Regions from separate parts of the Chromobacterium sp. genome, predicted to be linked through region 1. Evidence: predicted binding sites of a transcription regulator. Region 1 holds the regulator's gene; each other region holds the start of a gene.
The links. The regulator FNR, encoded in region 1, switches genes on or off when oxygen is low (the NO sensors DNR and NnrR bind a similar motif). The targets are predictions, from matches to a motif close to TTGATNNNNATCAA.
Positions count from the first base shown of each region.

Region 2: the regulator FNR is predicted to act here: its motif matches at 3,461-3,474, upstream of pflB (formate C-acetyltransferase).
Region 3: the regulator FNR is predicted to act here: its motif matches at 2,086-2,099, upstream of ACE3QM_RS05370 (universal stress protein).
Region 4: the regulator FNR is predicted to act here: its motif matches at 2,536-2,549, upstream of ACE3QM_RS17655 (universal stress protein).

Region 1 covers NZ_JAYSGF010000041.1:22,337-29,568, reverse strand. The annotation lists gene ACE3QM_RS18740 (methyl-accepting chemotaxis protein) at 1-770, opposite strand, end outside; gene ACE3QM_RS18735 (sodium:alanine symporter family protein) at 1,525-2,940, shown strand; gene hemN (oxygen-independent coproporphyrinogen III oxidase) at 3,008-4,414, opposite strand; gene fnr (fumarate/nitrate reduction transcriptional regulator Fnr) at 4,524-5,270, shown strand; gene ACE3QM_RS18720 (DUF1853 family protein) at 5,318-6,238, opposite strand; gene ACE3QM_RS18715 (RNA methyltransferase) at 6,228-7,007, opposite strand; gene ACE3QM_RS18710 (inositol monophosphatase family protein) at 7,210-7,232, shown strand, end outside.
Region 2 covers NZ_JAYSGF010000034.1:7,504-14,735, reverse strand. The annotation lists gene ACE3QM_RS16985 (hypothetical protein) at 1-113, shown strand, start outside; gene ACE3QM_RS16980 (hypothetical protein) at 373-864, shown strand; gene pflB (formate C-acetyltransferase) at 1,129-3,387, opposite strand; gene ACE3QM_RS16970 (formate/nitrite transporter family protein) at 3,615-4,442, opposite strand; gene ACE3QM_RS16965 (hypothetical protein) at 4,506-4,784, opposite strand; gene ACE3QM_RS16960 (HAAAP family serine/threonine permease) at 5,668-6,957, shown strand; gene ACE3QM_RS16955 (L-serine ammonia-lyase) at 7,044-7,232, shown strand, end outside.
Region 3 covers NZ_JAYSGF010000007.1:26,077-33,308, forward strand. The annotation lists gene xerC (tyrosine recombinase XerC) at 1-259, opposite strand, end outside; gene ACE3QM_RS05355 (AAA family ATPase) at 261-1,115, opposite strand; gene ACE3QM_RS05360 (TerB family tellurite resistance protein) at 1,181-1,594, opposite strand; gene ACE3QM_RS05365 (acyl-CoA thioesterase) at 1,607-2,044, opposite strand; gene ACE3QM_RS05370 (universal stress protein) at 2,162-2,611, shown strand; gene ACE3QM_RS05375 (DNA-binding transcriptional regulator) at 2,736-3,059, opposite strand; RNA gene ffs (signal recognition particle sRNA small type) at 3,333-3,431, opposite strand; gene argE (acetylornithine deacetylase) at 3,652-4,824, shown strand; gene ACE3QM_RS05390 (sodium-dependent transporter) at 5,006-6,394, shown strand; gene ACE3QM_RS05395 (hypothetical protein) at 6,459-6,737, opposite strand; gene ACE3QM_RS05400 (amino acid aminotransferase) at 6,960-7,232, shown strand, end outside.
Region 4 covers NZ_JAYSGF010000036.1:31,004-38,235, reverse strand. The annotation lists gene ACE3QM_RS17670 (methyl-accepting chemotaxis protein) at 1-416, shown strand, start outside; gene ACE3QM_RS17665 (glutamine synthetase family protein) at 699-2,048, shown strand; gene ACE3QM_RS17660 (hypothetical protein) at 2,116-2,436, opposite strand; gene ACE3QM_RS17655 (universal stress protein) at 2,743-3,219, shown strand; gene ACE3QM_RS17650 (TlyA family RNA methyltransferase) at 3,283-4,029, opposite strand; gene ACE3QM_RS17645 (YceH family protein) at 4,202-4,843, shown strand; gene ACE3QM_RS17640 (YfaZ family outer membrane protein) at 4,936-5,469, shown strand; gene ACE3QM_RS17635 (cupin domain-containing protein) at 5,527-5,898, opposite strand; gene ACE3QM_RS17630 (MFS transporter) at 5,968-7,140, opposite strand.

The DNA.
Region 1 (7,232 bases):
TCTATGGCCGTCACTTGCAGCTGGCGGAAGGCTGCCAATTGCTGGTTGTCGGCGTCCAGCGCGCTCTTGACGGCGGAATTATAGGCCTGGGCCTTGGCCAGGTCGCTGTTCAGGCCGTCCAGCGCGCTGCTGATCAGCGGGCGCAATTCGACCAGACGGTCGCGCTCGGCCGGCGTCAGCGCTTGCCCAGTTTCGGGCTTGGCGGCCCAGGCCAGCGCCTCGCCTATGGTGTTGGCCAGCGTCGGCAGCTTGGTGGTGGCCGCGTCCATCAGGTAGTAGCTGTCGATGTCCGGGTCCAGCGTCAGGTTGGAGTTGTCGCTGGCGACGCCCAGCAGGGTGTTGAGTTTGTCGGCGGCATTGTCGAAACCGGCGATGATCTTGTCGGGCGGGGCGCTGCCCAGTTGCGCGAGCGCCGCGCGCGCCGCGCTGGCGGTTTTCCAGGCGTCTTCGCTCTGCAGGGCGCCGCCGGATTGGGCATGGGCGTTTTGCAACTGCGTCCATGCCTGGTCGAGTCGGGCCACGGCCTCCGGCTGTGCGGCCTTGGCGGCGGCGTTGCCCTGCGCGGCTCGCACCGCCAGGTCCTGCGCCAGTTCCAGCGCGCCCAGCACCCGATTCAGCGGCTGGATGTAGGCGACGCCCACTCTTTCTTTTTGCGAGAAGTCGATATTGTCCTGATTGGTGCGGTACAGGCCGTACACCATATAGAGCAGGGCCGCCGCGAATACCGCGCCGATCAGCGCGAAACGGCTGGGGTAGCTCAGACCTTGCATCAACCTTACCATGGGTGTTGTCATCATCTCGCTCCCGGCGATGGCGGCGGCGCCCGCAATAGGGTTCTTGGCCGTGTCTGTACCAGAATAGGCAATTTTCGGGCAAGAGAGCTGAGCGATGGACGGCAAGCTTGGCAATGACTAAGGGCTATATCAGCCAGAAGCGCAGTGCAGTGCGACGCCTGCTGGGCGTTATTGGCATGGCTTGCCAAAAAAATGCCTTGGTCATTTAAAATGCTATTGGTGTTTTGCCGCGTCGGATGCTGTCAGGAATAACAGCTGAATAAATATGCTTATGGTGTTGCTTGCGCGGTGGTGGAGGCAGAGCGACCGCGTGTGAATTCCATTGCCAGCAAACACTCTATTTTGCTAAATTCGCCGGGTTTCGCATGGAAACAGTCTGACAAAATAGCGTCATCGCTCAGTCTGTTCTGGTGCGTTTGAGCCGCCCATATCGGCCCGCGTGGCGATCGCCGCGGCGGCTCGATTCAGGGTTTTAGAGCCGATTCACGATCTCGCGGGCAAGAGCGAGACAAGGCGAAAATGGCTGAGGAAGCGGAATGTGCTTGGCGCATGAGCATTTCAGAGCCGCATTCATCGTGTGACGTCTCACGACGCGCAGCAGATCGTGAACCCGTGATAAGCCCTCATCCCGGCATCAAGACCGGGGCAGAAACCAACCTTCCAGTCTGAAATCCTTCCGGCGCGCGTCGCCCATTTCCAGATTGTCACGCTCAGAGCTTTAAGAGGAATCATGGAGTTGCTTCATTCTTTTATCAATGCCGCCAATGATGTGATTTGGGGCAAGGTGCTGATCGGCCTGCTGCTGGCCGTCGGTGTGTATTTCTCGCTGCGCTCCGGCCTGTTGCAGCTGCGGCTGTTCGCGCGCGGCTGGCGCGAAATGATGGGTGGCCGTGGCGGCCACCGCAGCAAGGATGATATTTCGCCGTTCCAGGCCTTTGCCACCGGCCTCGCCAGCCGGGTGGGCACCGGCAATATCGCCGGCGTGGCCATCGCCATTGCCGCCGGCGGTCCCGGCGCGGTGTTCTGGATGTGGCTGACCGCGATGCTGGGCATGGCCAGCGCTTTTGCCGAGTCGACCTTGGCGCAGCTGTTCAAGACCAATCACCATGACGATACCTTCCGCGGAGGCCCGGCCTATTACATTCAAAAAGGCCTGGGCCAGCGCTGGTTGGGCGTGGTCTTCGCTCTGTGCCTGATTCTGGCCTTCGGCCTGGTGTTCAACGCGGTGCAGGCCAATTCCATCGTGGCGGCCACCGAGGGCGCCTGGGGCTGGAACCGCTATATGGTGGGCGTGGCGCTGGTGGTGATGACCGCCCCCATCATCTTTGGCGGCATCCGTTCGGTGGCGCGGGTGGCGGAATGGCTGGTGCCGGTAATGGCGGCGATTTACCTGCTGATGACCTTCTATGTGCTGGCGGTGCATGCCGCCGAGCTGCCGGGCTTGATCGTGCTGATCGTCAAGAGCGCCTTCGGCCTGGAGCAAGCGGCGGGCGGTTTCGCTGGCTACGCGGTGAGCCAGGCGATGATGCTGGGCATCAAGCGCGGCCTGTTCTCCAACGAGGCCGGCATGGGCTCCGCCCCCAACGCGGCGGCGACGGCGACTTCGCGCCATCCGGCCAGCCAGGGCGCGATCCAGATGTTCGGCGTCTTCATCGACACCATGGTGATCTGTACCGCCACCGCGGCCATCATCCTGTTGTCCGGCGTGCACGACCAGGGCTTGAGCGGCGTGGCACTGACGCAGAAGGCGATCGAGGCGCAGTTCGGGCCGATAGGCGCGTCCTTCTTGGCGGTGGCGATGTTCCTGTTCGCGTTTTCCACCATCATCGGCAATTACGCCTATGCCGAGGGCAATGTCGAGTTCATCCGCAGCAACAAGCGGATATTGCTGGCTTTCCGCCTGATCGTGCTGGCGATGGTGATGTTCGGCGCGGTGGCCAGTTTGCCGTTGGTATGGGATATGGCCGACTTCGCCATGGGCTTGATGGCCTTGATCAATCTGGTGGCCATTGTGCTGCTGTCGCGCTATTTCTTCATCGTGCTGAAGGATTACGAGCGCCAGTTGAAGCAGGGCGAGTCCACTCCGGTGTTCAAGGTGGCGGATTACCCGGAACTGGCGGCCAAGGTGGAAAAAGACATCTGGTAAGTCTGAACCTGGTTCCAACGATAAACAGCCCGCGTTTCGACGCGGGCTGTTTTGCTGTGGAGCAAGCTCAAATGGTCTTGGAGTAGCGCGCCTGAGTGCGGCGCTCGCGCAGGTGGCGGTCGAAGATCATCGCGATATTGCGGATCAGGAAGCGCCCCCTGGGTTCCACCATGATGAAGTCGCCGTCGAAGGACAGCAGGCCTAGTTGCTGGAACTCGCGGATCTGCGGCAGTTCTTCGGCGAAGTACTCGGCGAAGTTGATGCCGTGGATTTCCTCCAGCGCCTCCACCGACAGCGAGAAGCGGCACATCAGGCCCTGGATGATACTGCGGCGCAAAATGTCGTCATTGTCCAGCGTCAGCCCGCGCAATACCGGCAGGTGGCCGCTGTCCAGCGCCGCGTAGTAGCTGTCCAGATCCTTGGCGCTCTGACTGTAGCAGGGGCCGACCTTGCCGATTGACGACACGCCAAGACCTATCATGTCGCAGTCGGCGTGGGTGGAATAGCCCTGGAAATTGCGCTGCAGCCGGCCTTGGCGCAGCGCGGTGGCCAGCTCGTCGTCCGGCTTGGCGAAGTGGTCCATGCCGATGAAGACATAGCCGGCGTCGGCCAGGCGCTGCACCGAGTCTTGCAGAATATCCAGTTTGGTTTCCGCCGAGGGCAGGTCGGCCTCGTTGATGCGGCGCTGAGGCATGAACACGGTGGGCAGGTGGGCGTAGTTGTACAGCGCCAGCCGGTCCGGCCCGATGGCGATCACTTTGTCCAGCGTGCGGCGCACCGATTCCCGGGTCTGCAGCGGCAGGCCGTAGATCAGGTCTACGCTGACCGACTTGAAGCCGGCATCGCGCGCGGCCTGGATCACCTCCAGCGTTTCCTCTTCGGACTGCACCCGGTTCACCGCCTGCTGCACCGCCGGCTCAAAGTCCTGAATGCCGACGCTGATGCGGTTGAAGCCGAGTTCGGCCAGCTTGAAGATTGTCGCGGCGCTGACTTTGCGCGGGTCTATTTCTATGGAATACTCCCCCTCCTTCAAGAACTCGAAATGAGTCTTGAGCAAGGTCATCAGTCGTTCCAGTTGCGCGTCGGACAAGAAGGTGGGGGTGCCGCCGCCGAAATGCAGCTGTATCACCTGCTCGCGGCGCCCCAGACAGGAGGCGACCATGCGGACTTCTTTTTCCAGATAGTCCAGGTACAAGTCAGCCTTGCTGCTGTCCTTGGTGATGATCTTGTTGCAACCGCAGTAGTAGCAGATAGTGTTGCAAAAAGGTATATGAGCGTACAATGATAAAGGTTTACGGTTGGCGCCGATGCTGCGCTGCCGTAGCCAGTGGATGTAGTCTGTTTCGGCGAAACCCGGCGTAAAGCGATCCGCAGTCGGGTATGACGTATATCTAGGACCTGTCCCGTCGAGGCGCTCGATCAGCGCGCGGTCGAATTCAAAATGGGCAGGAGAAAATGGGTGGGTGGTCTTCATGTCGTATTTGGATAGCAAAACCTCTGGTGGACTGGTAAATTTGCGGAAATCCTGCGAATTTCGCTTTGATAAGGGTCAAGCTTCAGCGCAAGCTTGCACTAAACATGCCATGTCCGATCAGAACCATATCTCTTTGCATAACCTGAAGGTCTCCTGCTCCAACTGCAGCCTGAAGGAACTCTGTCTGCCGGTTGGGCTCAACCGCGAGGAGTTGACCCAGCTTGACGCGGTGATCCGCCAGAGCCGCCGTTTGAAGCGCGGCGAGTACCTGTTCCGCAGCGGCGAGGGCTTCCGTTCGCTGTTCGCGGTGCGCACCGGCTTCTTCAAGACCAGCGTCGCCAGCCAGGACGGCCGTGAACAGGTCACCGGCTTCCATATGTCCGGCGAATTGATGGGCCTGGACGGCATTTCCGCCAATGTACACGGTTGCGACGCCATTGCGCTGGAAGACAGCGAGGTGTGCGAACTGCCGTTCAGCCGCATGGAGAGCCTGGGACGCGAAATTCCCACGCTGCAGCACCATTTCTACCGCTTGATGAGCCGCGAAATCGTTCGTGATCAGAATGTAATGTTGCTATTGGGCAACATGAAGGCGGAGGAGCGCTTGGCCGCCTTCCTGCTCAATCTGTCGCAGCGTCTGTCCACTCGTGGCTTTGCCGCCAATGATTTCATCCTGCGCATGAGCCGTGAGGAAATCGGCAGCTTCCTGGGCCTGAAACTGGAAACCGTCAGCCGCACGTTGTCCAAGTTCCAGCAGCAAGGCTGGATTACGGTAGACCATAAGCATATCCAGCTGGTGATGGTGGACGAGCTAAAAGCGCTGATCTCCGGTTGCGCGCACGCCAACGGGCATTGAGCGCGCAGCGCCGCATTGCTGAAGGCAGGCCATGGGCCTGCCTTTTTTCATGGGCTAGGGCTGCCGGCGATTTGCTCCAACAGCCGCGACAAGGGCGCTTCCTGCGGCCAGCCGGGCGGCACGGCGAAGCCGCGCGCCACTTCATGCCAGCAAGCATCGGCGCCGGCTTGCAGCTCCGCCAGCAATTGCGGCGCCGCCGCCTGTTCCAGCTGCGCGCGCAATGCCGCCGCGGTATGGGTCTGTTCGAAGCCGAGCCGCGCCGGCGCCAGCCAGCTCAGTCTGGGCAGCCAGGCCCAGCGCGAGGCCGTGCTGGAGGCCGGCCATTCGCCGCGCAGCGGCCAGTATTGCCCGTATAGCGGTTGGGCCTGCGGAGGCGGTTCCGGCGCGGTGTCCAGGGCGTGGAACAGCCAGCCGCTGAGCCGGGCGCCTACCGCGCAGCCGGCAAAACCCGACGGCAGCATGGCTTGGGCCGCCGGGTGGCGAGATAGGCGCAGCTGGGTTTGCAATTTACGGGCTTTCAAGGCCCAGGCGTCGCGCAGGCTGGGGCCGGTCAGGGTGTCCGCGTCGCGGCCCAGCTGGAGGTAGAACTTGCTGGCGGTTTCCAGGTGCAGCGGCTGGCCGTCGAGACGCAGCAGGAAGTCGAACTCGCCGATGGTGCGGCCGTCCGGGCCGCGCACCGGCAGATTGTTGGCAAGCAGCTGGATATGCGGCGCCAGCCGGAACCAGAACGATAGCAGCCGTTCCGCGTAATGGCCGAGGCGGCGGGTGGGCTGGCGCGCCAGCCAGCCGTGCAGTTCGGCCGGATCGGCGTCCAGCGCTTGCAGCAGCGCCGGGCCGTCGGCGCCCAGCAGCCGTTGCGGCGCGATGTCGGCGCCGCTGTTCCACGGCGCCGGGGCGGTCAGCAGAAAAGCCAGATCGCGCACCGCCGGGTGCGCGTAGGGCAGGGTGAACAGCGGCTTAGTCGTCATCCTTGGCGGGGGCATCGCGGCGGACTTCGCCGTCGGCGGCGCGCTGAACCTGTTTGAGGAAGCCGCGCAGGATGTCGATTTCCTCGCGCAGCAGGCCGGCGCGGTTGAACAGGGTGCGCATCCGGCGCATCATCCGCTCGCTGTTGCGGCGGCGGAAATAGCCTATCTTGTCCATGGTCTGTTCCAGGTGGCCGCAGAAGCCTTCCACCTCGCCCAGCGCCGCCGCGTCGCTGTCCGCGCGCAGGTAGTCGACGTCCACGCCGGTGTGGCTGAACAGCTCATAAGTCATCACCTGCACCGCCATCGCCAGGTTCAGCGAGAAGTAGTCCGGGTTGCCGGGAATGGTGACCAGGCGATTGCATTGCTCGACTTCTTCGATCGACAGGCCGAAGGTTTCATTGCCGAACACCAGGGCCACCTGTTCGCCGGCGCGGGCGCGCGCCACCAATTCCGGCGTGGTCTGGCGCGGGGTGGACAGCGGGGTGGTCAGCTCGCGGCGGCGGCTGGTCAGCGCGCAGGCGATGGTGACGTCTTGCAAGGCCTCGGCCAGGCTGGACACCACGGTGGCCTGCTCCAGCAGATCCACCGCGCCGGAGGCCAGGGTATTGGCTTCGTCGCTGGGAAACACTTTGGGTTCAACCAGATACAGCCGGCTCAGGCCCATGGTCTTCATCGCCCGCGCGGCGGAGCCGATATTGCCCGGATGGTTGGGCCGCGCCAACACCACGCGAATGTTTTTCAGAAAATCAGGTACTTGGGGTTTATTCATCAGCAGTTTCACATTAAAATAGCCGGCTTATCGAAAAGCCCGCGCGCCGTTTTGCGCGCAAGGCCAGCGCTTGCCGGATGGGCAGGCATGTCGCCTTGCCCGATTGCGCCGGGTTTTTCTTGTTCCTTAACCCAGATTGTTACTAGCAGACGTCGCGTCATGTGGCGGACGTCTGTCATGGTTGAAAGTGTAGAGGCCGTCAATGCATCCGATGCTCAATGTCGC
Region 2 (7,232 bases), on a different contig from region 1:
AGCGGGCGCTGCTCAAACGCAAAACCATGGAGAGCCGCACGGCACGGCGGATAGAGAAGAAGAAAAACAGGAACCCGGCTTGCGCCGGGGTGGTGCGGGACATTCAGGGATGATGGGGGCTTAGAACCTGTTTACGATCGTAAATACGTTCTGAGCTTATGGCTGCTCAGGGCCCAAAGTAGCCGTGCCCCGTCAGGGACAGGAAATGGCGGCTTTAACACAGATGGCAGCGGTACATTGAGGGTTATTATACCGACGGATTCATTACAAAATGGCTTGAAGAATATGGCATTTGGGTGTGACAATATGCGTCAGTAATATCTATTGATATATGGACCCGCGCGCCCGTATAAAACCCGTTAGAGCTTGTACATGCCAAAACCAATCGCAGCCATTCTGCTTATATTAGCTTTCCACTCAAGCGCCCAAGCCAATGACAACATCGCGCCCAATGCAGATTCGGGCCTTAACTCCTACTTCATTCGTGGGGATGAGGCCCCCTATGAAGAAGTAGAAAGAAGGTTTATCGATGCCGCCAAAAACGCTCAAGAGGATGAGCTCATCAAGCTAATGTCGCCCTTAACACGGAGAGACAGCTCTGAGAATGAGGTGAAGACTTTTATTGCATCAATGAAGGAGTATTTTTCCGACTATGCATCAGATCTGAAATGCAAGTCCATTGTCCCCAACAAAGACGAGTATGGAAATGTTGGCTTCTTCTTTTTTAATGCTTTCAAAACAAGCAACGGCAGTGGCAGGGCCTATGTCATGGCACTGGTTAAGGAAAACAAGCAGATCTATGTAGCGACCGTTTTCCGGAAGTTTGTCAATCAATACCATGCACGCTGTAGAGGGCAACTCTAACTCATCGCTACAGTGGGCGCGCCGCCAAAAAGCATGGCGCCGCGCACCCTCCTCCACTCCGCGCAGCCTCAATTCCCTCAACATCAATTCTCCCCATCATCGCAGCGAGCACCCGCTTGGCGGCGGCGCGCTCCGGATCGGCCAGCGCCTCGAAAGGCATCTTCTGCGACATTGATCCCAAACCGCCACGCATAAAAAAAGCCTCCCCTAAGGGAGGCTTGGCGTTGTGCCGGCTGGCCGTCGCGGTGGCCAGCGGCCTTGCGCTTACATGCTGCCGTGGAAGGTGCGGTTGATCACGTCCAGCTGTTGCTCGCGCGTCAGCTTGACGAAGTTCACCGCATAACCGGACACGCGGATGGTCAGTTGCGGATACAGCTCCGGGTGTTCCATCGCGTCCATCAGGGTTTCGCGCTTGAACACGTTGACGTTGACGTGGAAACCGCCGGCGTCGGAGAAGCCGTCCAGGCAGTTGGCCAGGTTGGCTACGCGTTCTTCTTCGCTATGGCCCAATGCGTCCGGGGTGGCGGAGGCGGTCCAGCTGATGCCGTCCAGCGCGGCTTCATACGGCAGCTTGGCTACCGATGCGCCCGCGGCGACAAAGCCTTTCACGTCGCGACCGTTCATCGGGTTGGCGCCCGGAGCGAACGGTTCGCCGGCGCGGCGGCCGCACGGGGTGTTGCCGGTTTTCTTGCCGTACACCACGTTGGAGGTGATGGTGAGCACGGACTGAGTCGGCATCGCGTTGCGGTAGAAGTGCGGCTGGGCCTTGATCTTGTCCATGAAGGTTTCGGTCAGCCATACCGCGATGCTGTCGGCGCGGTCGTCGTTGTTGCCGTAAGCCGGGTAGTCGCCTTCGATCTTGTAGTCCACCGCCAGGCCCTCTTCGTTGCGGATGATGTGCACTTTGGCGTGCTTGATGGCGGACAGGGAGTCGGCGGCCACGGACAGGCCGGCGATACCGCAAGCCATGGTGCGCAGGATGTCGCGATCGTGCAGCGCCATTTCGATGCGTTCGTAGGCGTATTTGTCGTGCATGTAGTGGATGCAGTTCAGCGCCTTGACGTAAGTCGCGGCCAGCCAGTCCATCAGCAGGTCGAACTTGGGCATCAGTTCGTCGTAGGTCAGCACGTCGCTCTTGATCGGCTCGAAGCCCTTGGCCACTTGCACGCCGGATTTTTCATCCACGCCGCCGTTGATGGCGTAGAGCATGGCCTTGGCCAGGTTGGCGCGGGCGCCGAAGAACTGCATTTGCTTGCCGATGCGCATCGCGGACACGCAGCAGGCGATGCCGTAGTCGTCGCCCCAGTGCGGACGCATCAGGTCGTCGTTTTCGTACTGGATGGAGCTGGTGTCGATGGACACTTTGGCGCAGAAGTCCTTGAAGCCGCGCGGCAGCTGGGTGGACCACAACACGGTCAGGTTGGGTTCCGGCGCCGGGCCCAGGTTGTACAGGGTGTTGAGGAAGCGGAAGCTGCTCTTGCTCACCAGGGTACGGCCGTCTTCGCCCATGCCGCCGATGGATTCGGTCACCCAGGTCGGGTCGCCGGAGAACAGTTGGTCGTATTCCGGGGTGCGCAGGAAGCGCACGATGCGCAGCTTGATCACCAGGTCGTCGATCATTTCCTGGGCTTGTTCTTCAGTCAGCGCGCCGGAGGCCAGATCGCGCTCGATGTAGACGTCCAGGAAGGTGGCGACGCGGCCGAAGGACATGGCGGCGCCGTTTTGTTCTTTCACGGCGGCCAGGTAGGCGAAGTAGGTCCACTGCACCGCTTCGCGGGCGTTGACGGCCGGGCGGCTGATGTCGAAGCCGTACTTGGCGGCCATCTGCTTCAGTTCGTCCAGCGCGCGGAATTGTTCGGACAGTTCTTCGCGCAGGCGCAGCACGTCTTCGTTGAAAACGGCGTCGTCCAGCTCATGGAATACTTTTTGGCGTTCGGCGCGCAGGAAGTCGGTGCCGTACAGGGCCACGCGGCGGTAGTCGCCGATGATGCGGCCGCGGCCGTAGGCGTCCGGCAGGCCGGTGATCACGCCGGATTTACGCGCGGCCATGATGTCCGGGGTGTAGGTGTCGAACACGCCCTGGTTGTGGCTCTTGCGGTAGTGGGTCCACACGTCCTTGATGACCGGGTCCAGCTTGAAGCCAAAGGCTTCCAGGCCGTTCTCAACCATGCGCAGGCCGCCGTTGGGCATGATGGCGCGCTTGAGCGGAGCGTCGGTTTGCAGGCCGACGATGACTTCGCTGGCTTGGTCGATGTAGCCGGCGTCATGCGCGGTGATGGAGCTGCCGCGGTCAGCGGACACGTCCAGCACGCCACGGGCGCGTTCTTCTTTCAGCAACTCGCTCAGGGTGTCCCACAGCTTCTGGGTGCGCGCGGTGGCGGGCGCCAGGAAGCTGGCGTCGCCTTCAAACGGCTTGTAGTTCAGCTGGATGAAGTTGCGGACATCCACCTTGCTTTGCCATTCACCACCGGTGAAATCGCGCCAGGGGTTGGCTTGAGTCGCGTCACGATTCAGAGCATCCATGTGTGCCTCCTAGTAACTATCAGTAAATGTTGAGTACTGAACATATTGTACATTCGGTTTCGAAAAAAATCGTTTGATAAAGATCAACTGCCGCCGACTAAAACGCGGTTTCCGAACCGGGCGCCGCGGCGGCGAAATTCCATAAAAAACGCTTTATTTTCAATACCATGAAAAACCACATCAACACGCCGTCATTGTAGCCGTCGCATTACATTCGAAAACGAACATCAAACACTGGTTCCGAGCGCCGTCGCGGCCGGTTTTGCGGCTTCGCGCCGCGCCGGCAGGGTGTGACGCTCCAGCAGGTAAACCACCAGGCCCACGCCCAGCGCGCCGCCGGCGATATTGCCCAGGGTGGCCGGAATCATATTGTGCAGGATGGCGGCGGCGTCCAGGCCTTGCATGCCGTGCAGCAGGGCCAGCGAGAAGAAGGCCATGTTGGCGATGCTGTGTTCAAAGCCGGAGAAGAAGAACACGAACACCAGCAGCAGGATCATCAACATCTTGGCGGCATCGCCGGCCATGCGCAACGGCACCCACACCGCCAGGCAGATCACCCAGTTGCACAGCGCGCCCTTCCAGAAGATTTCCCAAGCGCCGGCATGCACTTTATGCGCGGCCACATTGAACAGCAGGTGGTCGGCCGGCAGGCTGCCCATGCCACCGGCGCCGGCGAACACCGCGGTGAACAGCAACACGCCCAGCAGATTGCCCAGGTAGACCATGGTCCAGCTGCGCAGCAAGTTGCACACGCGGCAGTCGCCGCTGAGCACGCCCACGCTGAAGTACATCACATTGCTGGTGAACAGCTCCAGCTTGCAGACGATGATGCTGACCAGGGCCACGCCAAAGAAGCCGGCCACGGCGATGTAGTAGCCGGGGGAGCCGACGGCGAAGAAGACCTGGCCCAGCTTGAGGCTGACGCTGAGCACCACGGCGATCAGCGCGCCGGCCATGCCGGCGCTCAATAGATAGCGCCCAGGGTGCTGACGCAGCACGGTCTGTTTGGAGGCGGCTTCGGCCGCGACATAGGCGAGTGTGGAGGCGTGATTCATGTTTTTCATTTCGCGAGCTAGGGCAGAGCCGCCGGCCTCGGGTCCATCTTGATGCAATGCCTATCAACTGATGATGCCGTTTTCAGGTTTCCGCCGGGACTTGCCCGGCCTGGCCTGCTTCCGACACGAGTTTGTTTGGCTGTCATCCTTGATGGCTTCCCGCGCCTGCGCTTGCGCCGATTGTTGGTTCACGAAAATTTTATGTTCGTATTGCATCATCGTTGTTTGATAACAATCAAACGCAGGTCTTTCCCTGGCGAGACTCTGTTCAGCTCCTTCTTTTTGCAACATGGCCGGCAACGGTTTTGCCTTTCGCCGCGCCACGAAAGCGTCCTTCTCCACCGGACACCGGCTTTACGCCGATGGCAAGCGCGATTGCAAACAATACAAAAATGCTTAAAAATCAGCCAACTAGGCGAAAAACGGTCGTTTGATAGGCAAAACAATGTTTGAAACCAATCAAAAAATGTTCGTTTTGAAAAATTTTTGTTCGTTTTCGAAAACAATTTTACTGCTCGGATTTCATATTATGATACTTCATCGCAAGCCGTCAGCCATGCTGATATAGCAAACGTCTTGACGTAAGCGAGCACCTCCACCTCCCCTGCATTGTGCCCACCCCCCACCGCAGCAATCCAATTAATTACTATTTTTCAGTTAGTTAGCTCACCAAACCAAGCCATTTCCACGGGCTAGGCAACCTGTTTCCAACCCTAGCCGCCGTCGCTCCACCCATGCCATGCGCGTGTCTTCCCGCGTTACAACTAGCTCGAACCATGTCGAAAAACCCGGCCGAGCTTTCAAGCAAGCGCTCGGTTTCACTCAACAACGATCAGCAAAGCAACATTAAATCAAAACAATCTGAAAATTGGAATATTCCGCAAACAAGCCACGTATTGAGCAATTTTCTTATTTTTATGGACGATTTTTCTTATTTTTAAACCAAAAACAATCAATCATCATGATATTGATAAGTCATCAACAGCAAATAGCAATTGTTCGGATGTTCGTTTTGCTTCAAAATAAAGTTGATTAGAATCAACTGATGTTCTGAAAGGTGTAACCCCCTCGGTACAACTGCCTATACCATGCACATCAATGAAGCGTGAATCACTAATCAACGGTTCCCGCTACTGACTAAAAGTCTAGCAAGAGATAAAACGGCGCGCCGCCTGGCGGCACGTCAAAACGATTACCCCATTTGTCTTTAATGAAGGCCAATATCATGTCTCAAGCCGTTTCCACCCCCCTGCCCAAATCAGGCGCTTCGTCCGCATGGACCAAGCAAGATACCGTCTGGATGTTGGGTCTGTACGGCACCGCCATTGGCGCCGGCACCCTGTTCCTGCCCATTAACGCCGGCATCGGCGGTCTGTGGCCGCTGATCGTCATGGCGCTGCTGGCCCTGCCGCTGACCTTCTTCGCTCACCGCGGCCTCACCCGCTTCGTGCTGTCCAGTTCCAAGCCGGGCGCGGACATCACCGAGGTGGTGGAAGAGCACTTCGGCGTGGGCGCCGGCAAGCTGATCACCCTGCTGTACTTCTTCGCCATCTACCCCATTCTGTTGGTGTATAGCGTGGCCATCACCAACACCGTGCAATCCTTCATGGTCAACCAGCTGGGCGTGTCCGCTCCGCCGCGCGCCATCCTGTCGCTGATCCTGATCCTGGGTCTGATGGCCATCGTGCGCCTGGGCGAGAAGATGATCGTCAAGGCCATGAGCGTGCTGGTTTACCCCTTTGTCGCCTGCCTGATGCTGCTGGCGCTGTACCTGATTCCGGAATGGAACGGCGCGGCCATCCAGCAAGCCGGCAGCCTGGGCGACGCCCTGTCCCACGGCGCGTTCTACAAAACGCTGTGGCTGGCCATCCCGGTCATGGTGTTCTCCTTCAACCACTCGCCCATCATTTCGTCCTTCTCGGTTGACCAGCAGAAGCTGCATGGCGACGCCGCTGAGCCGGCCGCCGGCCGCGTGCTGATCCGCGCTCACGTCATGATGGTGCTGTCGGTGATGTTCTTCGTGTTCAGCTGCGTGTTCAGCCTGTCCCCGGCCGATCTGGCCGCCGCCAAGGCGCAGAACATTTCCATCCTGTCCTACCTGGCCAACCACTTCCGCAACCCGGTGATTGAATGGGTGGCTCCGCTGATCGCCATCGTCGCCATCAGCAAGTCCTTCCTGGGTCACTACCTGGGCGCCAAAGAAGGCTTCAACGGCCTGGTGATTAAGCAACTGCGCCAGAACGGCAAGTCCATCGAGACCGCCAAGCTGGACCGCTTCACCGCCGTGTTCATGATCATCACCACCTGGGCCGTGGCCACCTTCAACCCCAGCATCCTGGGCATGATCGAAACCCTGGGCGGCCCGGTGATCGCGATGCTGCTGTTCCTGATGCCGATGTACGCCATCGCCAAAGTGCCGGCCATGAAGAAATACTCCGGCGCCGCCAGCAACATCTTCGTGGTTCTGATCGGCCTGATCGCCATCTCCGCCATCTTCTACGATCTGTTCGCCTGATCGCCCTTCTCTGACAACCCGGCCGGTCGCGGCCGGCCGGGTTCCTCAGCATCAAGCCAAAGTATCAAGCCAAGAGGTAAGCAATCATGTTCAGCATGACTGATATCTACAAAATCGGCGTCGGCCCCTCCAGTTCCCACACCGTCGGTCCGATGAAGGCCGGCCACCAGTTCCTGGGCTCGCTCAAGGAAACCGGCCGTTTCAACCAAGTCACCCATGTTCACGTCGACTGCTACGGCTCGCTGGCCCTGACCGGCAAGGGCCATTGCACCGAC
Region 3 (7,232 bases), on a different contig from region 1:
CCGGGCGCTGCGCGCTGTCCAACAGCCATTGGTAGAAGCGGCGCCAGGCGGACAGCTTGCGCGCCAGGCTGCGGCTATGCAGCCCTTGGGCGTGCAGCTTGGCCAGCGCCTTGCGCAGTTGGCCGGCCTCGGCTTGCGGCAGCGGCGTGGGGGCGAGCATGGCCGCCAATTGCTCCAGGTCGCGCAGATAGGCCGCGCTGGTGTGGCCGCTGCGGCCGGCCAGCGCCAGCGAGGCGGCGAAGCGATCCAGGCTTTCCATCTCAGCGGCGCAGCTTGGCCATCTGCATCAGCCGCTCGAACAGTTGCAGGTCCTGTTCGTTCTTCAGCAAGGCGCCGGCCAAGGGCGGCGGCGCATTGTCCTGATGGCGTCGTTTCAGCGCGTCGGCGTCCATGCCTTCGGCGGTCAGCAGCTTCAGCCAGTCCAGCAGCTCCGAGGTGCTGGGCTTTTTCTTCAGGCCGGGCAGCTCGCGGATGGAGAAGAACACTTCCAGCGCCTCGCTGACTAGTTGCTGGCGCAGCGCGGGGAAGTGGACGTCGACGATGGCCTGCATGGTATCCCGTTCCGGGAAGCGGATGTAATGGAAAAAGCAGCGGCGCAGAAACGCGTCCGGCAGCTCTTTCTCATTGTTGGACGTGATGATGATGATGGGGCGTTGGCGCGCGCGCACGAATTCCTGGGTTTCGTGCACGAAGAATTCCATCTGGTCCAGCTCGCGCAGCAAGTCATTGGGGAATTCGATGTCGGCCTTGTCGATCTCGTCGATCAGCAGCACCGGCGCGGTGTCCGCGTCGAAGGCCTGCCACAGCTTGCCCTTGACGATGTAGTTGCGGATGTCGTGCACGCGGGCGTCGCCCAGCTGCGAGTCGCGCAGCCGCGACACCGCGTCGTATTCATACAAGCCGTGCTGGGCCTTGGTGGTGGATTTGATCGGCCAGACTATCAGCTCGCGGCCCAGGCTGTGGGCCACTTCCTCGGCCAGCATGGTCTTGCCGGTGCCGGGCTCGCCCTTGATCAGCAGCGGACGTTCCAGCGTGACGGCGGCGTTGACCGCCATCATCAGGTCTTCGGTGGCGATGTAGTTTTCGGTTCCGGAAAATCGGGTATTGCTCGTCATGGGTGACAGGGGCTTCGAAATGGCCACGGCAGCCGCTTGGGCGGTTGCTGTGGCTTGGAAAGAGGTTAACGGGCGAATTCGCGTTCCAGGTCGTCCAGCGAAATGCCCCAGCTTTTCATCATATGGCTCAGCAGCGCCATTTCCGGCTCGCTGATGGTGCCGTCGGACTTGCTGATGTCCATGGCCAGCACGCAGGCCAGCACGCGTTTGCGGCGGTCGGTGATTTCGGTCAGCAGGCCGTTGATGCGCTCGGCGTCCAGCAGGCGGATGGTGCCGTCGTCGCCGGCTTCGTCGGAGACGTCGTCGCAGTAGTCGACCAATACCTTGGTGAATTGTTTGCGCGGCAGGCCGATTAGGTCATAGACGTGCAGTTTATCCAGCAACTCCAGTTCGCGCGGGTCCATATTGCCGTCCGTGATCATGAACATGGCCAGCAAGCGAGCCAGCGCTTCCGGGCTGTTGAGCGCGTATTTTCTCATGACGTCTTTCCTTTATTCTGATGTGACGCCAAGCCGGGCCAGAAACACTGGGGGCATGGCGGCAAGCTTGCGGCAGGCATAGTCGAAAAAAACGATGCCAGTCTTCAATCTTGCCACTTCTTTCCCGGTTTTGTCATTGCTTGCCTGATAGAGCAAATCGAAACCGCGCGGACCGATGTCGGTGACGGCGAGGCCAAAGCGCAGCACATCGCCGTGAAAGGCTTCCGCGCGATAGCAGACGGCGGTGTCCGCCACCACGATGCCCAGCCCTTCGACGCTGAGCTCGTGGGCATAGCCTAGACTTTGAAAGAAGCGTAGCCGTGCCTCGTGGGCTAGGCGCAGCACGGCGTCGTTGCCGAGGTGGCCGCCGTAGTTGATGTCGCCGATGCGGACATCGACGCGGGTTTCGAAGGTGAAGCGCTCGGGCAGCTCAAGCTTGATTCTGGGCATGATATGGGCTTTGGGCGAGTCGTTTAACTTGCTTGTTTGTCTTAATCTGGGTCAACAGTACGGTAGCATGGTTTGATAGACTGAAAGTGTAAGGCAAATACAACAAGGAGCAGAGTCATGTATCAGCGCATTTTCGTACCGGTGGATGATAGCGAAACCTCCAATCTGGCGTTGCACGAGGCGTGCCAGCTGGCCAAGGAAGTGGGGGCCAGCCTGAAGCTGGTGCATGTGGTGGACCTGGCGCAGTTTGGCTGGGGCGGTACCGAGTTCCTCGACGCGACCGAACTGCAGAAGTCGATCAAGCAGGCCGGCGAGCAGGTGCTGGGGCAGGCGGGGGCCAAGGCCAAGGAGCTGGGCGTGGAGGCGGATTGCAAGATACTCGAGAGCTGGGGCGACAAGATCGCCGCGGTGCTGGTGGATGAGGCCGGCTCCTGGGGCGCCGATTTGATAGTGATGGGTACCCATGGTTGGAGCGGTTTGATGCATTTGCTAATGGGCAGCGTGGCGGAAGGGGTGCTGAAACTGGCGGACGTGCCGGTCTTGCTGGTGCGCAATCCTGGTGACTAGGCCGATGGCATGCGAGCCGCGCCGCTTTGGCGCGCGCGGCGCGTAGTTGCTTGTCGGACAATTCGAGTGAAAAAATAAAGCCAGCCGGCATTGCTGCGGGCTGGCTTTGTCGCGCGGGAGCCGCTTAGTTGGCGGTGACTTCCACGCTGCCATCCTGGGCTTCCAGCTTGGTGCGAACCGCTTTGCGCAGGCTCTTGTACAGGTCCGGGTGGGTTTCCTTGAGGTATTCGACGATTTCGAAGTCCTCGCGACGCACCTTGGACAGGTCGATCTGCTCCACATGCACCAGGCGCAACAGTTCGCGCACCGGCTTTGGCATGTTGCGGCCGCTTTCGTAGCGGGAACCGCCGGATTGGGTCACGCCGATGCGGCTCCAGAACTCTTGCTGGTTCAGGCCGAGCTTGCGGCGGATTTCACGCGGGTTGGGGATTTTTTCAAACAGTTTCATTGAGTGTTCCTCTCAGTATCAAAGAATATTGGTTCTAATATTTTTTTAGGTTCGTGCCCTGCACCCTAAAAATAGCAAAAAAAATCCATCAGGAATAATTCTGATGCAAAAAAGTTCATGAAGTTCCGTTAAGCACGAACTTCGTTTTTTGCAATGTTAGTGGCTTCTTATTGTCAAGGACAATGGGATTTGCAGGGCGAGACGCGAAAAGATACTGCGTGGTCGCTTTTTTGTAAAGCGTTTCGGCATCTGAGACAGAAAATAAAGGGGAGGGGCGGCGAGCCTGACCCCCGGCACTTGCGCTAAATAACTGTGGCTGCTTCCTTCCGGACCTGACCAGGTTCGCTATCGCGCAATGCGGGGAGACCCGCCTCAAGAGAAGACGCATTCTAGCGATAAGCGGCGGCTTTGCCAAGCGCGGCGTGCGTTTTTATTGCCGGCGCGGCGGTTGCCGAAGCGGCGGCGGCAAGGCAGACTTGGCTGCATCCTATAACGAGAGTCCGGCAAGACCCCCGTGTGCGGCCGGCGCAAGCCGCGCGGCGCCGGGGTTGGCGGTCTCTTCAAACACCATGGCAAGGCTTGGGAGAGCGAGATGTCTCAATCGGCGCAAGAACTGTTGGCGGAACTGGTCCGCTTCGATACCACCAGCCGGTATTCCAATCTGCAATTGATCGAATGGGCGCGCGATTATCTGCTGCGGCTGGGCGTGGAGGCCACGCTGACCTTCAACGACGATGGCGGCAAGGCCAATCTGTTCGCCCGCATCGGCGCGCCGGAGTTGCCGGTGGTGTTGCTGTCCGGGCATTCCGACGTGGTGCCGGTGGATGGGCAGGTCTGGGACAGCGATCCTTTCGCGCTGACCGACAAGGGCGATGGCCGGTTGTATGGCCGCGGCTCCGCCGATATGAAGGGCTTTATCGCCTGCGTGCTGTCCTTGGCGCCGTGGTTTGTCGAGTTGGCACAGGGCGGGAAGCTGCGCCAGGCGATCGGCATCGCGCTGTCCTATGACGAGGAGGTGGGTTGCCTGGGCGTGGGGCGGATGATAGACCGGCTGGTGGCCGATGGCGTGCAGGTGTCCGGCTGCATCGTTGGCGAACCCACCAGCATGCAGCCGGTGATCGCGCACAAGGGCATCGCGCATTATCTGTGCAAGGTGAGCGGCCGCGCCGCGCACTCCTCGCTGACGCCGCAGGGTGTCAACGCGATCGAATTCGCCGCGCGGCTGATCACCCATATCCGCAAGCTGGCGGACGCCGAGGCTTCGTTCGGGCATCGCCAGTCCTTATATGATGTGCCGTTCACTACCCTGCAGACTGGGACCATCAACGGTGGCACCGCTTGCAATATCGTGCCCAAGGATTGCGAATTCATGTTCGAGTGCCGCTGGCTGCCCGGCGACAGCCCGGAGCGCTTTGTCGATTCGGTCAGGGATTACGCCGCCACCTTGCTGCTGGAAATGCGCGAAGTGGCGCCGGAGGCGGATGTCCAGATCCAGCCTGTGGTGTACAGCCCGGCTTTCGAATCGTCGGAAGACAGCGCGGTACGTCGTATCGTGGCGCGCTTGTGCGGCTGCGACGGCGGCAAGGGCGTCGCCTACACCACCGAGGCCGGGCTGTTCAGCGAGGCCGGCATCGCCTGCGTGGTGTTGGGTCCGGGCAACATCGAGCAGGCGCATCGACCCGATGAATACATTGAAATAGAGCAATTGCGGCAGTGTTTGGCCTGGTTGCGGCGCTTAGGGGATGAGCTGACGCAAGAACCGTGAAGATTTTTTTGCGCTGATGGCCGAATGGCCGCAAAATCGCTGCCGGCGACAAGCCAAACACTCAAGTTGCCCGCCAGGGGGATCCCTTAGGCGGGCTTGTTTTATGGTGGCGTTAGAAGCGGCGCAATGCCCGCCGGGCTTGGCCGGCACTGGCGTCGCGGCAGTCAGAAAGAAAAAATAAATGAGTCAGAACGTGGGATCTGTACGGCAGGGAGGCGTGGCCAAGTCGCGAGACGGCTTCACCTCCAGCTTTGGCGTATTGGCGGCGACCCTCGGTTCCGCCGTGGGCCTCGGCAATATCTGGAAATTTCCTTACTTGACCGGCACCAATGGCGGCGCCGGTTTCTTGGTGGTGTACGTGCTGGCCACCTTGCTGGTGGGCCTGCCGGTGATGATCGCCGAGATCATGTTGGGCCGCAAGGCCAAGAGCGACGCGGTGAGCGCGCTGAAGACGCTGGCGCCGGCCGGGCAGCCCTGGTGGCTGATCAGCGCCTTCGGCGTGCTGGCGGCCTTCCTGATCATGGCCTTCTATTCCGAAGTGGCGGCCTGGGTGTTCGCCTATGTGTTCAAATCCATGGGCGGCGGCCTGTTGTCCAGCGATCCCAAGGTGACTTCTCAAGCGTTCAACGCCTTGATTTCCGATCCCTTGCAGTCCTTGCTGTGGCAATGGCTGGTGCTGCTGTTGATCGGCGGCATCCTGCTGATGGGAGTGTCCAAGGGCATCGAGGCGGTGACCAAGAAGCTGATGCCGCTGTTGTTCCTGCTGCTGTTGGTGATAGGCGCGCGCAGCCTGATGCTGCCTGGCGCGGCCAAGGGCCTGGACTTCCTGTTCACCCCGGATTTCTCCAAGATCAGCGGCGCGGTGGTGCTGACCGCGGTGGGCCTGGCCTTCTTCAAGCTGTCCATAGGCATGGGCACCATGATTACCTATGGCAGCTATTTCCGCGATGACCAGAACATCCCGGTCACCACCTTCCGGGTGATGTGCGCCGACCTGTTCGTATCCATTCTGGCCGGCATCGCCATCTTCCCTGCGGTGTTCGCCTTCGGCTTCGAGCCGGCGGCCGGTCCGTCGCTGTTGTTCATCACCATCCCGGCGGTGTTCGCCAGCATGCCCTTGGGCAATGTGTTCATGGTGGCCTTCTTCGTGCTGGCCGCGATCGCCGCCACCGGCGCGATGCTGTCGATTCTGGAGGTGCCGGTGTCGGTGTTCAGCGAGCGTTTCGGCATCAGCCGCGTCAAGGCCACGCTGATCAATCTGCTGCTGCTGGCGCTGGTGGGCGCCGGCTGCGCGCTGTCCAACAGCACGCTGTCCGGCTTCAAGCTGTTCGGCATGACCTTGTTCGATCTGTTCGACTTCGTGACCTCCAATCTGCTGATGCCCATGGGTGGCATCTTCCTGTGCCTGTTCGTCGGCTGGGTATGGGGCTTCGAGCGTCTGAAGCAGGCCTTGAGCAATCAGGGCGCGCTGCGCAACGAGGGTTTGCTCAAGGCGCTGTTCTTCGTGCTGCGCTATGTGTCGCCTTTGTTGATCTTGGTGGTGATGCTGAAGGGCCTGGGCGCGATTTGAGGCCAGGTTGTTCAGTAGAAAAAGGAGCCGAGAGGCTCCTTTTTTCATGCGGCTTGTCGCCGGCTCAGGGCTGGCTGGCGTCGTCTTCCGGAATCACCACCGGCGGCGCGGTGAAACCGTTCAGTTCCCGGGCGTTTTTTTCCAACAGCAGCACAATGCTGGTGTTGAGGGCGCCGAAGGTCCAGCTGATCAGGAAGAATACCGAATAGGCCGACAGCTTGTCGTTGAACAGCGTTTTGCCGTGCAGGCTGAGCTCGGCCGGGTCGAAGATGGAGAAGAACACCCCTGTCGCTAGTATGGCGATGATGAAGGAGGGCCAGAACAGCAAGATGCCTTTTTTCATGAGTCATGCTCCTGTGGCTGCCGTGCTTGGAGGCAAGTGGGTGGCTGATGTCAGGGTAATGGCCGGACGGCGCGCTGTCAAAACGCCGCCGCGCCGGACAGCGGCCCGTGACGCGGTTCTCCATGTTAGACTGTGCTTATCCGGTTTTTCTTGTCCGGCCGGCCAGCTTGCCGCTGGGTCCGGTCGTTGCGTTAAGTAATGGAGCCCCGCATGACCTCTTCGATCTTCTCCGCCGTAGAACTGGCGCCGCGCGACCCTATCCTGGGCCTGAATGAAGCATTCAACGCCGATACCCGCACCACCAAGGTGAATCTGGGCGTGGGCGTTTATTCCGACGACAACGGCAAGATTCCGCTGCTGGCGGCGGTGAAGGCCGCGGAGAAGGCGCGTCTGGAAGCGATGCCGCCGCGCGGCTACCAGCCCATCGAAGGCGCGCAGGCTTACGATAGCGCGGTGCAGAACCTGTTGTTCGGCGCGGACAGCGAGTTGATCAAG
Region 4 (7,232 bases), on a different contig from region 1:
GCGGCTTCGCGGTGGTGGCCGACGAAGTGCGCAAGCTGGCGGAACGCACCGCCACCGCCACCGATGAGATTTCCACCATCGTGCAGGCGGTGGTCAGCGAAACCGGCAGCGTGTCCAGCCAGATGGACGACATCCGCCCGGCGGTGGAAGGCGGCGTCGAACAGGTGCAGCAGGCGGCCCAGACGCTGGACGCCATCAGCAAACAGGCCAGCCAGGCGCTGGAACATGTGCACAATGTGGTGGTGGCGATGGGCGAGCAGAGCCAGGCCGGCACCAATATCGCCGGCAACGTCGAGCAAGTGGCCGGCGTGGTGGAAGAAACCCAGAACTCGGTCAGCAACGCGGTGCAAGCGGTGCGCGCCATCGACCAGCAGGCCGATACCCTGCAGCAGACCGTGGGCCGTTTCCGCCTATAAACGTTCTCCCGCCTCGCATCCCCAAGCCCCGGTCCGCCGGGGCTTTTTGCTGCGCCAAGAGCGTGTTTACGATCTCGCGCGCTTGGGCGCGACTAGGCGTTGCGGCGGGGAAAACCGAGCGCGCGCACCGCAGCTGAGCATCTCGAACGCCGGGCTTGCTCTCCCGCCCCTCCCTGATGGCATAATGGCCGCAGAGCAAACGCTCCAAAAAATAAAACAAAGCCACGGACAGACAGACCCAAACATGCAAACAATAATGCGCAAGCGCATCGGGAGAGACTCATGTCCCAGGCCACCATCCCGGCGGAACTCGCCGAATGGCTGATCCAGCAGAATGTTCGTGACGTAGAACTGGCGTTCGCCGACGTGCACGGTTTTGCCCGCGGCAAGACCCTGCCGGCCAAGGCCTTCATCAAGGGGCAGCCGCTGCGCATCGCGCGCGCGGTGCCCATCCAAAGCTGCGTTGGAGAATTCCCGGACTACCGCTACTACGGCGAGCACGATCCGGACGTGACCCTGGTCCCCGACTTCGCCACCCTGCGCCAGGTGCCGTGGGCCACCACGCCGCGCGCCAGCGTGATCTGCGATTGCGTGGACCACGACGGCAGCCTGGCGCCGCTGGCGCCGCGCTCGGCCCTCAAAGCGGTGCTGGCGCGCTACGCCGCGCGCGGCTGGACGCCGGTGGTGGCGCCGGAGCTGGAGTTCTACATCTTCGCCGCCCACGGCGACCCGCAACAGCCGTTTCAGCCGCCGACGCTGCGCAGCGGCCGCCGCGAGGCCGGCTTCGACTCCTTCAGCTTTTCCTCGCTCAACGATCTGGAAGCCTATTTCGACGACCTGTACCGCGCCTGCGAAATGCTGGGCATCGCCACCGATACCTTTGTCCACGAGATGGGCCCCAGCCAGTTCGAGATCAACCTCAAGCACGGCGATGCGCTGGCGCTGGCCGACCAGACCTTTCTGTTCAAGACCGCGCTCAAGGAAATAGGCAACCGCCACGGCCTCAGCGTGGTGTGCATGGCCAAGCCGCTGCCGGGTCAGCCAGGCAGCTCGATGCATTTGCACCAGAGCGTGGTGGACTCGCACGGCGACAATGTGTTCAGCCGCGCCGACGGCGAGGCATCCGAAGAGTTTCACGGCTTCATCGCCGGCCTGCAGCGCTATCTGCCGGAACTGATGCCGCTATTCTGCCCCAGCCCCAATTCCTACCGCCGCTTCGTCAAGGGCATGGCCGCGCCGGTCAATCTGAGCTGGGGTCTGGATAACCGTTCGGTGGGCCTGCGGGTGCCGGTGTCCGGTCCGGAAGGGCGCCGCGTGGAAAACCGGCTGCCCGGCTGCGACGCCAATCCCTATCTGTCGCTGGCCGCCAGCCTGGGCGCCGGCCTGCTCGGCATGGAAGGCCGGCTGCGGCCCAGCGAGCCCGCCTGCGGCAATGTGTTCAAGAGCGAGCGCGCCAGCCTGCCGAGCACGCTGGACGCCGCCTGCGAGGCGATGGCCGCCGGCGAAGCCGCCAAGCAGTTGTTCGGCGCCGAATTCAGCGCCGCCTATCTGGCGGTGAAGGAGGTGGAGCTGACTCACTACCATAGCCAGATTACGCCGTGGGAGCGTCAATACCTGGGCCTGCTGGCCTGAAAACCCGTTGACCAATGCCAACAGGCCCGCTGACGCGGGCCTGTTTGATTGCCTCGCGCCAAGCGCCTCAGTTGCGGCTCAGCAGCAGCCGCCGCGCCAGCAACTCTATCGCTTCTTCGCGGCTGACCGGCACGCTACCGCGGTATTGTTCCGCCACGATCCACTTCTCCACCGCGGCGCGGTCGCCGCGCGCGGCTTTCAGCAAGACCCCGAACGCCACCCCGGTGGTGTGCTCGGGCGGCTCCACGCTGCGGATCTGGGTGTTCAGCGCATACACCTTGTCCTCGGCGCGCGCGCGTTTTTCCGGACGCGGTCCGCGGCGCGAATACAGCACCCAGGCCAGCAAAGCCAGCAGACAGCCGCCGATGATCAATAGAAATACCGCCATTCCCATCAAACCTTTAATCAGATAATCGAATTGTAAAACGCCGTCCCGCCCCATCGTCAACGGCCGCGCGCCAAGCGGCGGCGCGGCTGGGACCGCGGCTTGCTTCAAGTCAAACCCCAACCAGGCAAACTTGGCCTATATCGCCGGCCGCGATATGCTGTCCCAATAAGAGCGGCTAACCAAGCCCTGATGCTGCGTTGCGCCGGCTTGCCGCACTCGAGTGCTGCCTGCGTCGGAGCGCCTTGCCTGAGGTTTTGTTAGCGGCGCCAAGCCCCATCGTCTCACTGCCACAAAGGACATAAGAACATGTACCAACACATCATCGCCGCGCTGGACGGCAGCAGCAATTCCGATAAGGCGCTACAAGAAGCCATCCGCATCGCCAAGTTCTGCAAAGCCAGCCTGACCCTGTTCCATATCGCCAGCCTGCGCGACCTGGCGGTGGAAGGCGTCGGCCTGCTCGGCACCCATGAGCTGCACGACCAAGCCTTCCGCGACGGCAACCGTGTGCTGGAGCAGGCGCGCAAGCAAGCGGTCGAAGCCGGCGTCGCCCAAGTGCAGATCCACATGGCGGAAAGCTGGGACGGCGGCACCGATATGGCGGAACTGCTGGTGCGCTACGCTGACAGCCACCAGGCCGGCTTGATCGTGCTCGGCACCCATGGCCGCAGCGGCATCGCGCATCTGCTGTTGGGCAGCTTCGCCCAGAACCTGCTGCGCCGCGCCAACTGTCCGGTGATGGTGTTGCGCAGCGAGCAGAGCGAATTCGGCCAAGTCGAATGATAGACGCCGCGCGCGGGTTTGGCGATGCCCTTGTCATCCGACATCGCCCCGCGCCGGCAGGTATCAGCGCTTGAGCGCGTAGACGAAAAATTCGCGGTTGCCGTCGCCGCCGGTGATCGGGCTGTCAAACCACTTCAGCACTTCGAAGCCCTGTTCCCCCACCGCTTGGCGGATCTTGTCCTGCACCCGCGGGTACAAGCTCTCGTCACGGACGATGCCGCCCTTGGCCAAGCCCTCGCGGCCCACTTCGAACTGCGGCTTCACCAGGCTGAGCAAATGCCCGCCCGGGCGGATCAGCGGCAAGGCCGATGGCAGTACCAGGGTCAGCGAGATGAAGGACACATCGCACACCATCAGATCGAAGGGCAGGCCGTCGTTGGCCGCCAGCAAGGCGGCATGGTCCAGCGCCCTGGCGTTCACCCCTTCGAAATAGCGTATCCGCTCATCGGCGCGCAGCCGCGCATGCAATTGATCGTGGCCGACATCCACGCCCACCACCCGCTGCGCGCCCTGCTGCAACAAGCAATCACTGAAACCGCCGGTGGACTGGCCCACGTCCAGCGCCAGCGCGCCGCGCGGGTTGAAACCGGAAACCTCCAGCGCGCCCAGCATCTTCAAGCCACCGCGCGACACGAAGCGGTCGGCCGGGTCGGCGGCGATGTCGAAACGGCTGTCCGGCGCGCACTTCTGGCTGGGCTTGCTCACCGGCGCGCCATCGCAACGGACCCGTCCGGCGGCGATCAGATTCTGCGCCGCCGTGCGCGACGCCGCCAGCCCCAGTTCCACCAGCAATACATCCACTCGCGTCATCGCTCCCTCCCACGCAAAGCCAAAAACCGCACAGACTGGCAAGCGCTCCGCCCGCTGTCAAGCCGTGGCCATGATCTCACCGTGCGGTCATGGCGCCAACCGCGCTAGAATCGCTACATGCCAATCCGGCCCGCCGTCGCTCCAGGCGCCGGCAGCCTCTAGCGGAGACATGATGGATACACATCAACTGGAAGCGCGCGAAGTGCGCGCGCTGGGCGCCCTGGTGGAAAAACAGGCGCTGACCCCGGACGCCTATCCGATGACCCTGAACGGTCTGGCCTCGGCCTGCAATCAACTGACCAGCCGCGAACCGGTGATGCAGTTGTCCGAAGCCGACCTCAGCGCGGCGCTGGACAGCCTGATCGCCAGGAAACTGGTGGCCGAGCGGCTGCCGGCCGGCAGCCGGGTGGCCAAGTACGAGCACAGGCTCAATTATGAATGGAATATAGAAGGCGCGCGGCTGGCGGCGCTGGCGCTATTGATGCTGCGCGGGCCGCAGACCGCGGCGGAGATCCGCACCCGCTCCGGCCGCATCTACGGCTTCAGCGGCGTGGAGGAAGTGGAAACCGCGCTCAATGCGCTGGCCGACAAATATCCGCCGCTGGTGCTGAAACTGGAACGCCAGCCCGGCGAGCGCGAAGCGCGCTGGGCCCATTTGCTCAGCGGCGAGCCGCAGCTGTTGCCCAGTGCCGTCGACAATGGTTGCGGGGTGATCGAGGTGGGCATTGCCGGCCGCGTCGCCGCGCTGGAAGCGGAAGTGGCCGCCCTCAAGACCCGGCTGCTGGAGCTGGAAAATCTGCTGGCCAGTGAATAATTCACCTGCGAATATTTGCTTGCGCGCAGAACTTGTTATTTAAATAGCGGTCACTTCCCTTATTGTCGAACTCACCCAAGAGAAGTGACCCTATGAAAATCCTGTCCTTCAGCGCCGCAGCGCTGCTCGCGCTGACCGCCACCGCCCACGCCGCCGATTACAACTTCATCGCCGGCAAGGATTTCCAACAGTTCAGCCGCACTCCGCAAGGCGCCGGCCTGGGCCTGTCCATCGATTACCTGAACAGCGACCACAACGGCAATGCCGGCGGCGCCGGCCTGGAGTTTGCGTTTCCGCTGGGCCCGGTGACCCTGGCCGCCGGCGGCAAGTTGATGGGGCTCAACCCCAGCAGCGGCTCCGGCACCGCCGCCCTGCTCGGCGGCCGCGCCAATATCCAGCTGGCGCCCAAGGTCAGCCTCTACGGCCAGGCCTATTACGGCGGCGACAGCATGGCCAGCGGCAGCGTCAAGAATGTCAGCGACCTCGCCGCCGGCGTGCGCTGGAACCCTATCGGCCCCTTCACCGTGGAAGCCGGCTACCGTTATTTCGATATCGAGCGCAAGAATAGCGACCGCAACCGCCGCCTGGCGGACGGCATGTATATCGGCGCCGGTTTCACCTTTTAAACCAGCACTGCGCCACGAAAAACAGCCCCGCATTGCGGGGCTGTTGTTTGTTGCGGCTCATTCGGCGCGGCTCGCTTCGAACACCGCGTAAGTCTTGCACGCCGGCTCCAGCACCTGCCAGGTGCCGACGAAGCCGGCGGGAATCACGAAGTGATCGCCCTGCGTCAACTCCACGCTGTGCCCGGCCTCGTCGCTGACGCGCACCCGGCCCTGCAGCAGCGTGCAGAACTCATGCTCGCTATAACGCACTTTCCAGCAGCCCAGCCCGCCGCTCCAGATGCCGGCGTGGAACTGACCGCTGGGATCGGAATAGTGGTTGGCCACAGTTTGCCGGCATTCGCCGGCGACGCGGCGATCCTCGGCCGCCACAAAAGATTCCACCGCCACATCGTGGCGCTGGAACACAATGATATCGCTGGCCTGCTTCATCGCTCTACCCTCCATTTCTGTTTGATATTTTTAACACAATGCCATGAAGCAGACAGGATATTCAACTCCCTACCGATTCAATCGCCGCGCCGCCGGCCACATCGCCGCGCACAGCAACACCATCGCCAAGGGCTGGTACCAGGCATGCGGCTGATACGCCGCGCCAAGCAAGCCCAGGCCGCCGGCGATCAGCAGGTAGTACATCAAGCCCAACACCGCGCCGGCTGTGCCCTGCACCTGGCGGTAATCCCGCAAGGCCCCGGCCAGCAGCGGCGGAATCGCGCAGCCGAAGGCCGCGGAAATCGCCAACTGGCTGGCCAGCAGCACGCCGGCCGCCAGCGCCGGCCACAAACCCGGCCAGGCGCTGAACATCTGGACCAGGGCCGCCGCGCCGGCGGCGATCAAGGCCAGCCGTGGCAAGTGCTCGGCGCCGCCGCGCGCCGCCAGCCGGCGGTTGACCGCGCCGCCGAACAAACCGCCGACGGCCACCAACAAGCCGCTGACGCCGAACAACCAGGCCGGCATGCCCAGCAATTGCAGCGTGAACGGCGCCAGCGTGTAAAAGCCGAACAGCAGCAGATTGAAGCCAGCCACCAGCCATACCGTGGCCAGCACCCGCGGATCTCGCGCCATGCTGGCCGCCACCGCGCCCAAGGCGGCCGGCGGCGGCAGGTCCGCCGGTCGGGTCTCGCCGACAAAACGCCACGACAGCGTCAGCAGCAGCAAGGCCAGCGCGCCCAATGCGGAGAACACGCCCAGATGGCCGAAACCGGCCACCAGCAAAGCGCCCAGCGGCGGGCCCAGCGCCGGCGACAAGGACAGCACCGCGCTGACCGTGGCGAACACCGCCAGCAGCGCCGGTCCCTGGTAACGGTCGCGCAGCATGGTTTGCACCACCACCGAGCCGGCGCTGGCGCCGAAGGCCAGCAATAGCCTGGCCAGCAGCAGCACGGTGAAATCGCGGCTCAGCCAGGCCAAGCCCGCCCCGGCGCCGTAACACAGCAAGGCCGCCAGCAAGGCCGGCCGCCGTCCGTATAGATCTGCGCAACGTCCCCAGCACACCACCCCGAAGGCGAAGGCCAGGAAATACACGCTCATCGTCAACTGCGCCTGGCCGGCGCTGACGCGGTAAGCCTGGGCGATCTCGGTCAAGGCCGGCGCGTAAATGGTTTCACTCAATTGCGGAAAACCCAGCAATAAAATCAGCAGCGCCAGCGGCGCCGCCCGGATCGCGGTTTTCATTTCGTCCTCCCTAAAACAATTGAGCACGGATTGTAGGAGGATGAAAGCCCGTCTATTATCGATGGATAGCCATAAAACATTGAGAATCGGAC